One region of the Enterococcus mundtii genome, then DNA from elsewhere that is predicted to be linked to it. Evidence: a T-box and tRNA genes for the amino acid it is inferred to sense, from the RefSeq annotation. Region 1 holds a T-box; the other holds one or more tRNA genes.
The links. The T-box of region 1 lies ahead of serS (serine--tRNA ligase). A T-box ahead of a tRNA ligase gene usually reads a tRNA of that ligase, here a tRNA-Ser.

Region 1 (6,344 bases):
ATGTTAGTCATTTAAGAGACAAGATCGAAGAAGCAACAGGTGGAGAAAAAGTCATTCAAACCGTTTGGGGAGTGGGCTATAAAATTGATGCAAGATAAAAAAGTGATCGAAAAACGACGCCGGATCAATCTGACATCTAAAGAAATCAGTGAATTATTAGCAGAAGGAATCATTACGATCATCCTTCTGCTTCTATTGAATGTAGCGATGTTGGTCATTATCAGTTCGATCATCAGTAGTTCACCTTCTTTGACAAATGCTATTTGGGATTCTAAAAATATTTTTGCCCAGCGTTTAGATAGTGATTTGTTTTGGAATGGTCGAAACTTTATTTTTCCTGTTTTCTTTCTATTAGATGTTGGTGTATTATACTGGCGATTGATTCGTCGCTACCGACAAATGCAATTACGACATATCATTAGCGAATTGCATTATATCGCTAATGGCAATTATGACCATCGTATCCCTTTCGAATTAAGTGGCGATCTTAGTCGTGTAGTCAAAAGTATCAATGGCTTAGTGGATAGTACGGTGGCGGCGATTGAAGATGAACGTAAAATTGAAAAATCAAAAGACGAACTGATTACAAACGTCAGTCATGATATTCGCACACCTTTAACATCAATTATTGGCTATTTAGGTCTTATTGAAGATGGTCAGTACCAAACAGAAGAAGATCTGTTGAAATATACCCATACTGCTTATGTCAAAGCGAAACAAATGAAATCATTGGTAGAAGATCTGTTCGAGTATACCAAGGTACGTCAGCCGGCGGTTCCTGTGAATTTTTCTGCATTTGATTTGATCCAATTGATTGAACAATTAGCAGCTGATTTTGAACTAGAAGCTTCTAAAAAGGATATCCAAATTTTTGTTGAATCTCCAATCAATTCACTGATCATGGATGGTGATACCGAAAAGTTAGTTCGCGTATTCAATAATTTATTAACGAATGCCCTAAAATATGGCAAAGGAGCTACTAAAATCATCATTGAAATTGAACAACTTGGTTCAGAAGTCATAGTTGTTGTCAAAAACAATGGTACCATGATTCCCCAACAAGCCATTGACAATCTATTTGATCGATTTTACCGCGTGGAAGAATCCCGTTCACAAGAAACTGGCGGAACAGGGCTTGGTCTAGCCATTGCACAAAGTATCGTAGCATTACATGGTGGCTATATCTATGCGAAGTCAGATCAAGATTGGACGTCTTTTATCATGCATTTCCCGCTTAAAAAAAATGAAAAGTTAGTCGGCAATCTGACAGAACATATTGACGGAAACTAAATTTTTCGCTATTCTTAGGATACAAATAAAAGAAAACAGTGAACCCAGTACATTTTATTTTTTTCAAGAGAGCTGATGGTTGGTGCAAATCAGTAAAAAATAATTTCGAAGTTCCAGTTCACCTATTGTGCCTTTCGAAATAAGAAAGGTCGGTAACAGCCGTTATCTGTTTACAAGTGCAGTCTCAGTAGACTGAACTTGGGTGGTACCGCGAAACTCAAACCAGTTCGTCCCAAGATATTTCTTTGGATGAGCTGGTTTTTTTTATACAAAAAAGGAGGAAAAGAAATGTTAGATATTAAAATGATCCGTCAAAATGTTGATTATGTACAAGAAAAATTAACGTCACGTGGCGTTAAAAAAGAAATCTTAGCGGAGTTTGTGGAGTTAGATGAATCTCGTAGAAAATTGTTGGTTGAAAGTGAAGAATTGAAAAAATATCGTAATGATGTATCTGCTGAAATTGCCCAATTAAAGCGTAATAAAGAAGATGCAACTGCGAAGATCGCTGAAATGAAAGAAGTCGGTGGGAAAATCAAAGCACTAGATGAAGAAGTTGCACAAGTTGATGAAAAATTACAACAAATCGCTACAACTCTCCCAAATTTGCCTCATGACACTGTGCCGGTGGGTAAAGATGAAGAGGATAACGTGGAAGCTCGTCGTTGGAGTGAACCTCGTCAATTTGCTTTTGAACCAAAACCTCACTGGGAAATTGCTGAAAATCTAGGTATTCTTGATTTTGAACGTGGGGCAAAAGTATCAGGAAGCCGCTTTGTTTACTATAAAGGATTAGGTGCTCGCTTAGAACGTGCCCTTTATAATTTTATGTTAGATCAACACGTCTATGAACATGGCTATACTGAAATGATGACACCTTATGCTGTCAACAGCCAAGCCATGTTTGGTACTGGTCAATTTCCTAAATTTAAAGAAGATGTTTTCCAATTAGCTGATACAGATTTAACCTTGATCCCAACAGCCGAAGTTCCTTTAACAAACTACTACAGCAATGAAATCTTAGCAAAAGAAGATTTACCTGTTTACTTCACTGCACTTAGCCCAGCATTCCGTTCAGAAGCAGGTAGTGCCGGTCGTGATACTCGTGGATTGATTCGTCTTCATCAGTTCAATAAAGTAGAAATGGTGAAATTCGCTGATGCAGAACATTCATATGAAGAACTTGAAAAAATGACCGCTGACGCAGAGGACATTTTGAAGAAACTACATTTACCTTACCGTGTTATGACATTATCAACTGGAGATATGGGCTTCTCAGCAGCGAAAACGTACGATTTAGAAGTATGGATCCCTGCACAAGATACGTATCGTGAAATCAGTTCTTGCTCAAACTGTGAAGATTTCCAAGCGCGCCGTGCGATGATCCGTTACCGAGATGCTGATGGAAAAATCCATTATGCACATACATTAAATGGTTCTGGTTTAGCAGTTGGCCGTACGGTTGCTGCCATCCTTGAAAACTATCAAAATGAAGATGGTTCAGTCACAGTTCCAGAAGTACTCGTGCCTTACATGGGGAACCTAAAAGTAATCAAATAAACAATAAAGCAGCTAAGTGATTCGTTGGCACGAATTGCTTAGCTGCTTTTTTATGATCAAAAAGTTTGATTATGATTCTACAGAATAGTTTGGTGCTTCTTTCGTAATTTGTACATCATGCGGATGAGATTCTTTCAGCCCACTGCCACTCATTTGAATGAACTGTGCATCATCTCTTAATTGTTTTAGGTTTGCTGATCCAACATAACCCATCCCTGATTTTAAACCACCAATCATTTGGAAGAGAATGTCTGCCACGCTTCCTTTGTACGCTACGCGGCCTTCAATACCTTCTGGCACTAACTTATTGGCTTCATTCGTGCCACCTTGGAAGTAACGGTCTTTTGAGCCTTTTTCCATGGCGCCTAATGAGCCCATTCCACGGTACGTCTTGAAACGACGACCTTGATAGATTTCAAATTCACCTGGAGATTCATCAGTACCTGCCAACATACTACCTAACATGACCGCATGTCCACCCGCTGCTAAAGCTTTGACGATATCACCAGAATATTTAATCCCACCATCTGCAATAATGGTTTTTCCATATTGGCGTGCAACTGAAGCTGCATCGTAAATAGCTGTTAATTGAGGAACACCCACACCAGCAACCACACGTGTCGTACAAATCGAACCTGGTCCGATACCTACTTTCACCACGTCAACACCTACATCGTATAAAGCTTTTGTTGCTTCTGCTGTTGCTACATTACCAGCAATCAATGTTGCATCTTTAAATGTGGTACGAATTTCTTGGATTTTACGGATCACACCTGCGCTATGTCCATGCGCCGTATCAATGACAATGGCATCTGCGCCAGCATCAAGTAAAGCTTGTGCACGTTCAAATGTGTCGCTAGTGACACCAACTGCGGCAGCTACCAACAAACGACCATGTTCATCTTTTGCTGCATTTGGAAACTCGATCACTTTTTCGATATCTTTGATCGTGATCAAACCACTTAATCGGCCTGCATCATCAACGATCGGTAGTTTTTCGATTTTATGTTGTTGTAAGATTTTTTCTGCATCTTTTAGAGAAGTGCCTACTGGGGCTGTTACTAAGTTTTCTTTTGTCATGACTTCACTGATTTCGATATGGAAGTCTGTAACAAAACGCATATCACGGTTTGTAATGATTCCTACTAATTTGCGGTTTTCCAATGTTTCAACGATTGGCACACCACTGATACGGTATCTGCTCATCAATTCTTCAGCGTCTGCGACCAAGTGTTGTGGTGTCAAGAAGAATGGGTCAATGATTACGCCACTTTCAGAACGTTTCACTTTACGTACTTCATCTGCTTGTTCGCTGATTGTCATGTTTTTATGGATGACACCTAGGCCACCCTGTCTTGCCATAGCAATCGCCATTTTGCTGTCAGTAACTGTATCCATACTTGCACTGATGATAGGAATATTCAATTTGATATTTTTTGCTAATTGTACACTCATATCCACTTCGTTTGGTAACACGTGACTTTCTGCTGGTATCAATAAGACATCATCAAAAGTAAATCCTTTTTTCGTGAACTTTGTTTCCCAGTTGGACATTTTTAGTACCACTCCTCTTGTTTAGTTTATCTACTAAAATAATCGATTTTCTTTTGTAAGTCAACAACTTCTACTAATCCCTTGTTTTTTCTAAGGAACTACTCAGTGAATCCTAAAAAAAGAGCGTACTAGTATAATGAAGCGTCTCCTAATATTTGATCAAAATCAAATGTTAGTTAGCGCTTTCGTCTTACACTGCACGTTCTTTTTTCTTACTCAATATTTTTACTAAACTGAAACGAGTACACTTCAAGAAAGAAAAGATGCGATTCACTTTTTAAACATTTGCTTCGATCGATTCTTTGATCTTTTCAATCTCATTCAAATAATATAGTTTATAGGGAATGCTTAAGCCTTTTTTCTTCGTCTCTTCGTCAAGATACTTTTCATCGACATCTGTATACACAAATAAATCAGCAGTTAGTGTCTCCGGCTTTCTTGTATTATAGCTAATGAAATCCAGCTCGATTTCTGGCCCTAAAACAGACCGCATTTCTTTTTGAAACTTTCTTCCATGCCCAAGAATAAATTGTCCAGTTTTGATTCCGGCATAACCAAACAGAGGCACTCCGTCAGCATTGATAGTAAATATCCATTTGACTTTTTTCATATTCATTCACCCCTCCTCGTTTAACTATCTTGCTCCACATGTTTTTTAATATCAGTGATTGTCTCTTTTCTTTGATAGTAACACTATTTTTTATAATAATAAAAAATAATCTTTCAATCTCATGATTGCCTTTGTGAGATGGATAGAAGATAAAAAAAAGAATGTGCCAGCATGACGCTGCACATTCTTTTTTTATTTATCTTCTCGTAAGTCACATAATTTCTAGGTCCAATGAACTATCTTCTTGGAACAGAAAGACTCCCAACGATGCCATATTTTTTCTTTAAGTAGTAACGCAACGCAAGAGCCGCTGCACCGATGATGATGATCACCACTGGATCTAATAATGGGTTAACAATTGGTGGCAATAAGGTTGTTGCTGAAAAAGCAATGACCCAGATCAATGTCGTTCCACCTAGAATCAACAAGGTTTTACCCATTCCTGGTTTTTTACTGCGATCAGCACCTGGATACTCGTACTGGTAAATATACTTGTACATCAAGTAAAAGACCCATCCACCAATAGCTGAACCTAGTACAAGTGTGGTGATTCCATAAGCAGGCGTTGTTTCACGTGAAAACAATCCAGTGATTGCGATCATGACACTCAATAATCCCAGTAAGAGCAATGTATTGTCCAACCACATCAACGTTGGCGTCGAAGAAGTTTTTACTTCGACCGGTTTATTGATGATTGCTTCTGTTCTTTCAGATACCGTTCCAAATAATTGGCGGGCTGTTTTCCCACCTTTTTGTTCGGATACTAAAACGGGTAACATCTCATGCAAAGCCGTTACTTTTTCTTCTTCTGATAAATTCGCTGCTTCTAGCGACTTCTTTAAGTCAAAAATATATTGTTGATTACGTTTTGTTAGTTGTTCTTCTAACTGCGCATTTTCTTTTACGATTTCGCGTAACTGTTCTGCTTCCATTATTTTACAGTCCTCCTTAGACGCTGACGGTTGTCACAAAAGACATTTTAACATATCACATACACCGTATGATAGCCTTTTTATACATTAAAACGGAATAACATAACGTCGCCATCTTGAACGACATAGTCTTTCCCTTCTAATCGTACACGTCCTGCTTCTTTCGCTGCGTGCATCGTTCCGTATTGGTCTAAATCTTCAAATGAGACTGTTTCTGCACGGATAAAGCCACGTTCAAAATCGGTATGGATGATTCCTGCAGCTTGTGGCGCTTTGATTCCTTTTTTGAACGTCCACGCACGAACTTCTTGTTCACCTGCTGTAAAGTATGTTGCTAATCCTAATAGGTCATACGCCGCACGAATCAATTGATCCAACCCTGACTCTTCAATGCCTAA
Region 2 (6,344 bases), 230 kb from region 1:
GAATGAACCGGCGAGTTACGATTGCATGCGAGGTTAAGTTGAAGAGACGGAGCCGCAGCGAAAGCGAGTCTGAATAGGGCGTTTGAGTATGTAGTCGTAGACCCGAAACCATGTGATCTACCCATGTCCAGGTTGAAGGTGCGGTAAAACGCACTGGAGGACCGAACCCACGTACGTTGAAAAGTGCGGGGATGAGGTGTGGGTAGCGGAGAAATTCCAAACGAACTTGGAGATAGCTGGTTCTCTCCGAAATAGCTTTAGGGCTAGCCTCGGAATTGAGAATGATGGAGGTAGAGCACTGTTTGGACTAGGGGCCCATCTCGGGTTACCGAATTCAGATAAACTCCGAATGCCATTCATTCATATCCGGGAGTCAGACTGTGAGTGATAAGATCCATAGTCGAAAGGGAAACAGCCCAGACCACCAGCTAAGGTCCCAAAATATATGTTAAGTGGAAAAGGATGTGGGGTTGCACAGACAACTAGGATGTTGGCTTAGAAGCAGCCACCATTTAAAGAGTGCGTAATAGCTCACTAGTCGAGTGACCCTGCGCCGAAAATGTACCGGGGCTAAACATATTACCGAAGCTGTGGAGTACACCTTTAGGTGTATTGGTAGGAGAGCGTTCTAAGGGCGTTGAAGGTAGATCGTGAGGACTGCTGGAGCGCTTAGAAGTGAGAATGCCGGTATGAGTAGCGAAAGACAGGTGAGAATCCTGTCCACCGAATGACTAAGGTTTCCTGGGGAAGGCTCGTCCGCCCAGGGTTAGTCGGGACCTAAGCCGAGGCCGACAGGCGTAGGCGATGGACAACAGGTTGATATTCCTGTACTCGTTGTTTTTGTTTGAGCAATGGAGGGACGCAGGAGGCTAAGGAATGCAGACGATCGGAAATGTCTGTCCAAGCAGTAAGTCTTGATAGGAGTCAAATGCTTCTAACTTTAAGGACAAGCTGTGATGGGGAGGGAAATAATAGTACCGAAGTTCCTGACGTCACACTGCCGAGAAAAGCTTCTAGTGAGAAAACAACGACCCGTACCGCAAACCGACACAGGTAGTCGAGGAGAGAATCCTAAGGTGAGCGAGAGAACTCTCGTTAAGGAACTCGGCAAAATGACCCCGTAACTTCGGGAGAAGGGGTGCTGATCGTCAGATCAGCCGCAGTGAATAGGCCCAAGCGACTGTTTATCAAAAACACAGGTCTCTGCAAAATCGTAAGATGAAGTATAGGGGCTGACGCCTGCCCGGTGCTGGAAGGTTAAGAGGAGTGCTTAGCGTAAGCGAAGGTACGAATTGAAGCCCCAGTAAACGGCGGCCGTAACTATAACGGTCCTAAGGTAGCGAAATTCCTTGTCGGGTAAGTTCCGACCCGCACGAAAGGCGTAACGATTTGGGCACTGTCTCAACGAGAGACTCGGTGAAATTTTAGTACCTGTGAAGATGCAGGTTACCCGCGACAGGACGGAAAGACCCCATGGAGCTTTACTGTAGTTTGATATTGAGTGTCTGTACCGCATGTACAGGATAGGTAGGAGCCGTAGAAGTCGGAACGCTAGTTTCGATGGAGGCGCTGGTGGGATACTACCCCTGCGTTATGGCCACTCTAACCCGCACCACTTATCGTGGTGGGAGACAGTGTCAGATGGGCAGTTTGACTGGGGCGGTCGCCTCCTAAAGAGTAACGGAGGCGCCCAAAGGTTCCCTCAGAATGGTTGGAAATCATTCGAAGAGTGTAAAGGCAGAAGGGAGCTTGACTGCGAGACCTACAAGTCGAGCAGGGACGAAAGTCGGGCTTAGTGATCCGGTGGTTCCGCATGGAAGGGCCATCGCTCAACGGATAAAAGCTACCCTGGGGATAACAGGCTTATCTCCCCCAAGAGTCCACATCGACGGGGAGGTTTGGCACCTCGATGTCGGCTCGTCGCATCCTGGGGCTGTAGTCGGTCCCAAGGGTTGGGCTGTTCGCCCATTAAAGCGGCACGCGAGCTGGGTTCAGAACGTCGTGAGACAGTTCGGTCCCTATCCGTCGCGGGCGTTGGAAATTTGAGAGGAGCTGTCCTTAGTACGAGAGGACCGGGATGGACTTACCGCTGGTGTACCAGTTGTTCTGCCAAGGGCATTGCTGGGTAGCTATGTAGGGAAGGGATAAACGCTGAAAGCATCTAAGTGTGAAGCCCACCTCAAGATGAGATTTCCCATTTCTTTAAGAAAGTAAGATCCCTGAGAGATGATCAGGTAGATAGGTCAGGAGTGGAAGTACAGTGATGTATGGAGCGGACTGATACTAATCGATCGAGGACTTAACCAAAATAAAATGAAAAAACTCGGAGAGTTTCTTACTGATACTTCAAATCCAGTTTTGAGTGAACAAGATTTACTCAAATATAGATAACACCAAGTGTGGTGGCGATGGCGAGAAGGATACACCTGTAACCATGCCGAACACAGAAGTTAAGCTTCTTAGCGCCGATTGTAGTGAGGGGTTGCCCCTTGTGAGAGTAGGACGCCGCCACGCTTTGTTATCTTTGGAGGTTTAGCTCAGCTGGGAGAGCATCTGCCTTACAAGCAGAGGGTCAGCGGTTCGATCCCGTTAACCTCCATATGAGCCGTTAGCTCAGTTGGTAGAGCATCTGACTTTTAATCAGAGGGTCACAGGTTCGAGCCCTGTACGGCTCATATTTTTGCGGGTGTGGCGGAATTGGCAGACGCACTAGATTTAGGATCTAGCGCCTTACGGCGTGGGGGTTCAAGTCCCTTCACCCGCATCATATGATTTATTCTATTTTTTTACGCCGGCTTAGCTCAGTTGGTAGAGCATCTGATTTGTAATCAGAGGGTCGAGGGTTCAAGTCCTTTAGCCGGCATCGTAAATACGCGGAAATAGCTCAGTGGTAGAGCACCACCTTGCCAAGGTGGGGGTCGCGGGTTCGAACCCCGTTTTCCGCTTTGCCAATGTACTACGCGCCGGGGTGGCGGAACTGGCAGACGCACAGGACTTAAAATCCTGCGGTGAGTGATCACCGTACCGGTTCGATTCCGGTCCTCGGCATTACAAATATGCGCCCATAGCTCAATTGGATAGAGTGTTTGACTACGGATCAAAAGGTTAGGGGTTCGACTCCTCTTGGGCGCGTTAGTTTTACGGGAAGTAGCTCAGCTTGGTAGAGCACTTGGTTTGGGACCAAGGGGTCGCAGGTTCGAATCCTGTCTTCCCGATTAGTAAATAGTTTCAAGGGGCCTTAGCTCAGCTGGGAGAGCGCCTGCTTTGCACGCAGGAGGTCAGCGGTTCGATCCCGCTAGGCTCCATTTCATTTAAATAATGAATACTTTTTTTCGCGGTGTAGCTCAGCTGGCTAGAGCGTCCGGTTCATACCCGGGAGGTCGGGGGTTCGATCCCCTCCGCCGCGATTATTTAAGAGCCTGGACCTTTAGCTCAGTTGGTTAGAGCAGACGGCTCATAACCGTCCGGTCGTAGGTTCGAGTCCTACAAGGTCCATAGCGACGTTGTATTTCATATTGGAGGATTACCCAAGTCCGGCTGAAGGGAACGGTCTTGAAAACCGTCAGGCGGGTAAAACCGTGCAAGGGTTCGAATCCCTTATCCTCCTTTTCATATTATCGCGGGATGGAGCAGTCTGGTAGCTCGTCGGGCTCATAACCCGAAGGTCGTAGGTTCAAATCCTGCTCCCGCAATTAAAAACTAAAAACATTGGTTCCGTGGTGTAGGGGTTAACATGCCTGCCTGTCACGCAGGAGATCGCGGGTTCGATTCCCGTCGGGACCGCCACGCGGGTGTAGTTTAGTGGTAAAACCACAGCCTTCCAAGCTGTTGTCGCGAGTTCGATTCTCGTCACCCGCTTTTAGTTTTTATGGGCCTATAGCTCAGCTGGTTAGAGCGCACGCCTGATAAGCGTGAGGTCGATGGTTCGAGTCCATTTAGGCCCATTTATTCAAAATCTTAATGGTTTTGGGGAAGTACTCAAGTGGCTGAAGAGGCGCCCCTGCTAAGGGTGTAGGTCGGGAAACCGGCGCGAGGGTTCAAATCCCTCCTTCTCCGTTTCATTTTTATCTGGCCCGTTGGTCAAGCGGTTAAGACACCGCCCTTTCACGGCGGTAACACGGGTTCGAATCCCGTACGGGTCATTAGCTTTATATTGGAGGATTACCCAAGTCCGGCTGAAGGGAACGGTCTTGAAAACCGTCAGGCGGGTAAAACCGTGCAAGGGTTCGAATCCCTTATCCTCCTTTTTCATATTATCGCGGGATGGAGCAGTCTGGTAGCTCGTCGGGCTCATAACCCGAAGGTCGTAGGTTCAAATCCTGCTCCCGCAATTAAAAACTAAAAACATTGGTTCCGTGGTGTAGGGGTTAACATGCCTGCCTGTCACGCAGGAGATCGCGGGTTCGATTCCCGTCGGAACCGTTTGGCTCGGTAGCTCAGTTGGTAGAGCAATGGATTGAAGCTCCATGTGTCGGCAGTTCGATTCTGTCCCGCGCCATACTGCGGGTGTAGTTTAGTGGTAAAACCACAGCCTTCCAAGCTGTTGTCGCGAGTTCGATTCTCGTCACCCGCTTTAGTTTTTATGGGCCTATAGCTCAGCTGGTTAGAGCGCACGCCTGATAAGCGTGAGGTCGATGGTTCGAGTCCATTTAGGCCCATTACTTTCATATTTTTACCTGGCCCGTTGGTCAAGCGGTTAAGACACCGCCCTTTCACGGCGGTAACACGGGTTCGAATCCCGTACGGGTCATCGAAGATACTTCATGTAAGTATCTTTTTTTGCTCTTTGACAAGTAGTGTTGGCGAGTTAAAATTGAAAGAATTTCATCGAGAATCAATCGAAGCAGAAATAGGCTTCGATTGATTCTTTTTTTTGGATCGATCTTGGAAAACCTAGCCCTGGATCAAGTCAATACGGTAAAAAAATGGAAGGAATGGCGGTATCTATCAGTCACTCGTTTGCTGGCCTTAATATTATTGTTCCTTCCAATGTCCCGTTACTATAAGGTATTTAGAAGGTATTTTTGATTCCCTTTCTATATTTGATCACTTTCATCCTACATCTCATATAACCCACTGTTGGTTGATTATCTAACCCTACATGAATCATGTAGGAGAAGGTCTACCTTCTTTTTTTCAGAAAGCCAATTCTTTGGAAAATGATTTTTTTGTCTGTTAAACTAAGTAATTTTTGTAGGTTCATCCATGGAGATATCCTTTCTTGAGCAGCTTTGTTTTTATCAGTTTACTTCATTATAGAGCCTGTATCATCTTTTGACTGTAGAGCTGAGAAAATGATTATTCTCATCATATAAATCTACTATTTTCTTCAACCTATCAATTTGCTGATGTTATGGGAGAGTATTTTTTTCGTGATTTTAAAATAAATGGGTAATTTTTATAGGAGTAGTCACTATACTATAATTAGTTAGAATGTACGAAATATGACGTCATAAATCTATAAATTTTAAACTAGATGATAGAAAAATTTAGTTAGAAGGATTATATGGTAGGAGAAGAAGCAACAGAAAACCATAGAAATGTTGCTGGTTTTAAAAAAGAAATAAATAGGCTACCTTGTAGGTCAGAAGATTTTTTCATTCCTTAGGAACAAATTGGTACAAAAATTATCAAGCAAAAGGAGACTCGGAACTTGAAAGTCAGCGCTCAAATAAGAAAGTAAATGCAAGTAAAAAGATACGATGAGTAGGGAGGGAACCTGTTTAGTCAAAACAAGTAATATCTATAAATTAGAAAAGAAGATTCGATAGATACATCGAAAACAAACCAATTTTCGTCCGCACTATCCCCCTATTAACCGTCAACTGAAATGAAGCTTGAAGATAATGGCGTTGTATCCATAGAAGCAGAAGCGACTCTACCCTAGCTTCAAATCATATCCCGAATGATTGAAACCTGTTGTACCTATCAATGTGACAATGCTGGACATACAGCGAATAGAGATGACGATCTTAGTCTGGATTTAGTTACAGTGTCGGTTATACGAGCATTCATCAAACAAAAAAGTAGGTGTATCGAATTTGTTTTATCTGAATAGACGTCTCGTATTGAACCAAATGAGAGTAGTCAGCAGCCGTAGAATCGGAAATGTAGAAACAGAAAATAAACATTGATCTGATAACTTTTAAAATTGGGTAGAACTATTTACAGAATTTTGGCAAAGGAAAATATGAATACCGAAAAAATGATGAAAGAAAACAATAAAAATGAATTTCTCCAAAAACTACAGATATTAACATTAGCACTTTCGTTAAAGGAAAATAATCAAAGAGTTGCTTCACCAGATTTTTATAGTTCACTGTATTCAACGTACATAAAAATGC

Region 2: it has a tRNA-Ser gene. The T-box ahead of serS (serine--tRNA ligase) is inferred to sense a tRNA for this amino acid. The anticodon was not compared.

The regions. Positions count from the first base shown of each region.
Region 1 covers NZ_CP018061.1:3,043,351-3,049,694, forward strand. The annotation lists gene croR (response regulator transcription factor CroR) at 1-98, shown strand, start outside; gene EM4838_RS14130 (sensor histidine kinase) at 85-1,290, shown strand; T-box leader at 1,316-1,528, shown strand; gene serS (serine--tRNA ligase) at 1,579-2,850, shown strand; gene guaB (IMP dehydrogenase) at 2,920-4,404, opposite strand; gene EM4838_RS14145 (hypothetical protein) at 4,682-5,020, opposite strand; gene EM4838_RS14150 (DUF1129 domain-containing protein) at 5,251-5,946, opposite strand; gene ychF (redox-regulated ATPase YchF) at 6,027-6,344, opposite strand, start outside.
Region 2 covers NZ_CP018061.1:2,812,958-2,819,301, reverse strand. The annotation lists rRNA gene EM4838_RS13190 (23S ribosomal RNA) at 1-2,307, shown strand, start outside; rRNA gene rrf (5S ribosomal RNA) at 2,399-2,514, shown strand; tRNA gene EM4838_RS13180 (tRNA-Val) at 2,527-2,599, shown strand; tRNA gene EM4838_RS13175 (tRNA-Lys) at 2,603-2,675, shown strand; tRNA gene EM4838_RS13170 (tRNA-Leu) at 2,683-2,764, shown strand; tRNA gene EM4838_RS13165 (tRNA-Thr) at 2,791-2,863, shown strand; tRNA gene EM4838_RS13160 (tRNA-Gly) at 2,874-2,945, shown strand; tRNA gene EM4838_RS13155 (tRNA-Leu) at 2,963-3,048, shown strand; tRNA gene EM4838_RS13150 (tRNA-Arg) at 3,059-3,132, shown strand; tRNA gene EM4838_RS13145 (tRNA-Pro) at 3,142-3,215, shown strand; tRNA gene EM4838_RS13140 (tRNA-Ala) at 3,233-3,305, shown strand; tRNA gene EM4838_RS13135 (tRNA-Met) at 3,334-3,407, shown strand; tRNA gene EM4838_RS13130 (tRNA-Ile) at 3,422-3,495, shown strand; tRNA gene EM4838_RS13125 (tRNA-Ser) at 3,518-3,607, shown strand; tRNA gene EM4838_RS13120 (tRNA-Met) at 3,619-3,692, shown strand; tRNA gene EM4838_RS13115 (tRNA-Asp) at 3,711-3,786, shown strand; tRNA gene EM4838_RS13110 (tRNA-Gly) at 3,788-3,858, shown strand; tRNA gene EM4838_RS13105 (tRNA-Ile) at 3,871-3,944, shown strand; tRNA gene EM4838_RS13100 (tRNA-Ser) at 3,969-4,056, shown strand; tRNA gene EM4838_RS13095 (tRNA-Glu) at 4,071-4,142, shown strand; tRNA gene EM4838_RS13090 (tRNA-Ser) at 4,156-4,245, shown strand; tRNA gene EM4838_RS13085 (tRNA-Met) at 4,258-4,331, shown strand; tRNA gene EM4838_RS13080 (tRNA-Asp) at 4,350-4,422, shown strand; tRNA gene EM4838_RS13075 (tRNA-Phe) at 4,426-4,498, shown strand; tRNA gene EM4838_RS13070 (tRNA-Gly) at 4,503-4,573, shown strand; tRNA gene EM4838_RS13065 (tRNA-Ile) at 4,585-4,658, shown strand; tRNA gene EM4838_RS13060 (tRNA-Glu) at 4,679-4,750, shown strand; gene EM4838_RS13055 (hypothetical protein) at 6,206-6,344, shown strand, end outside.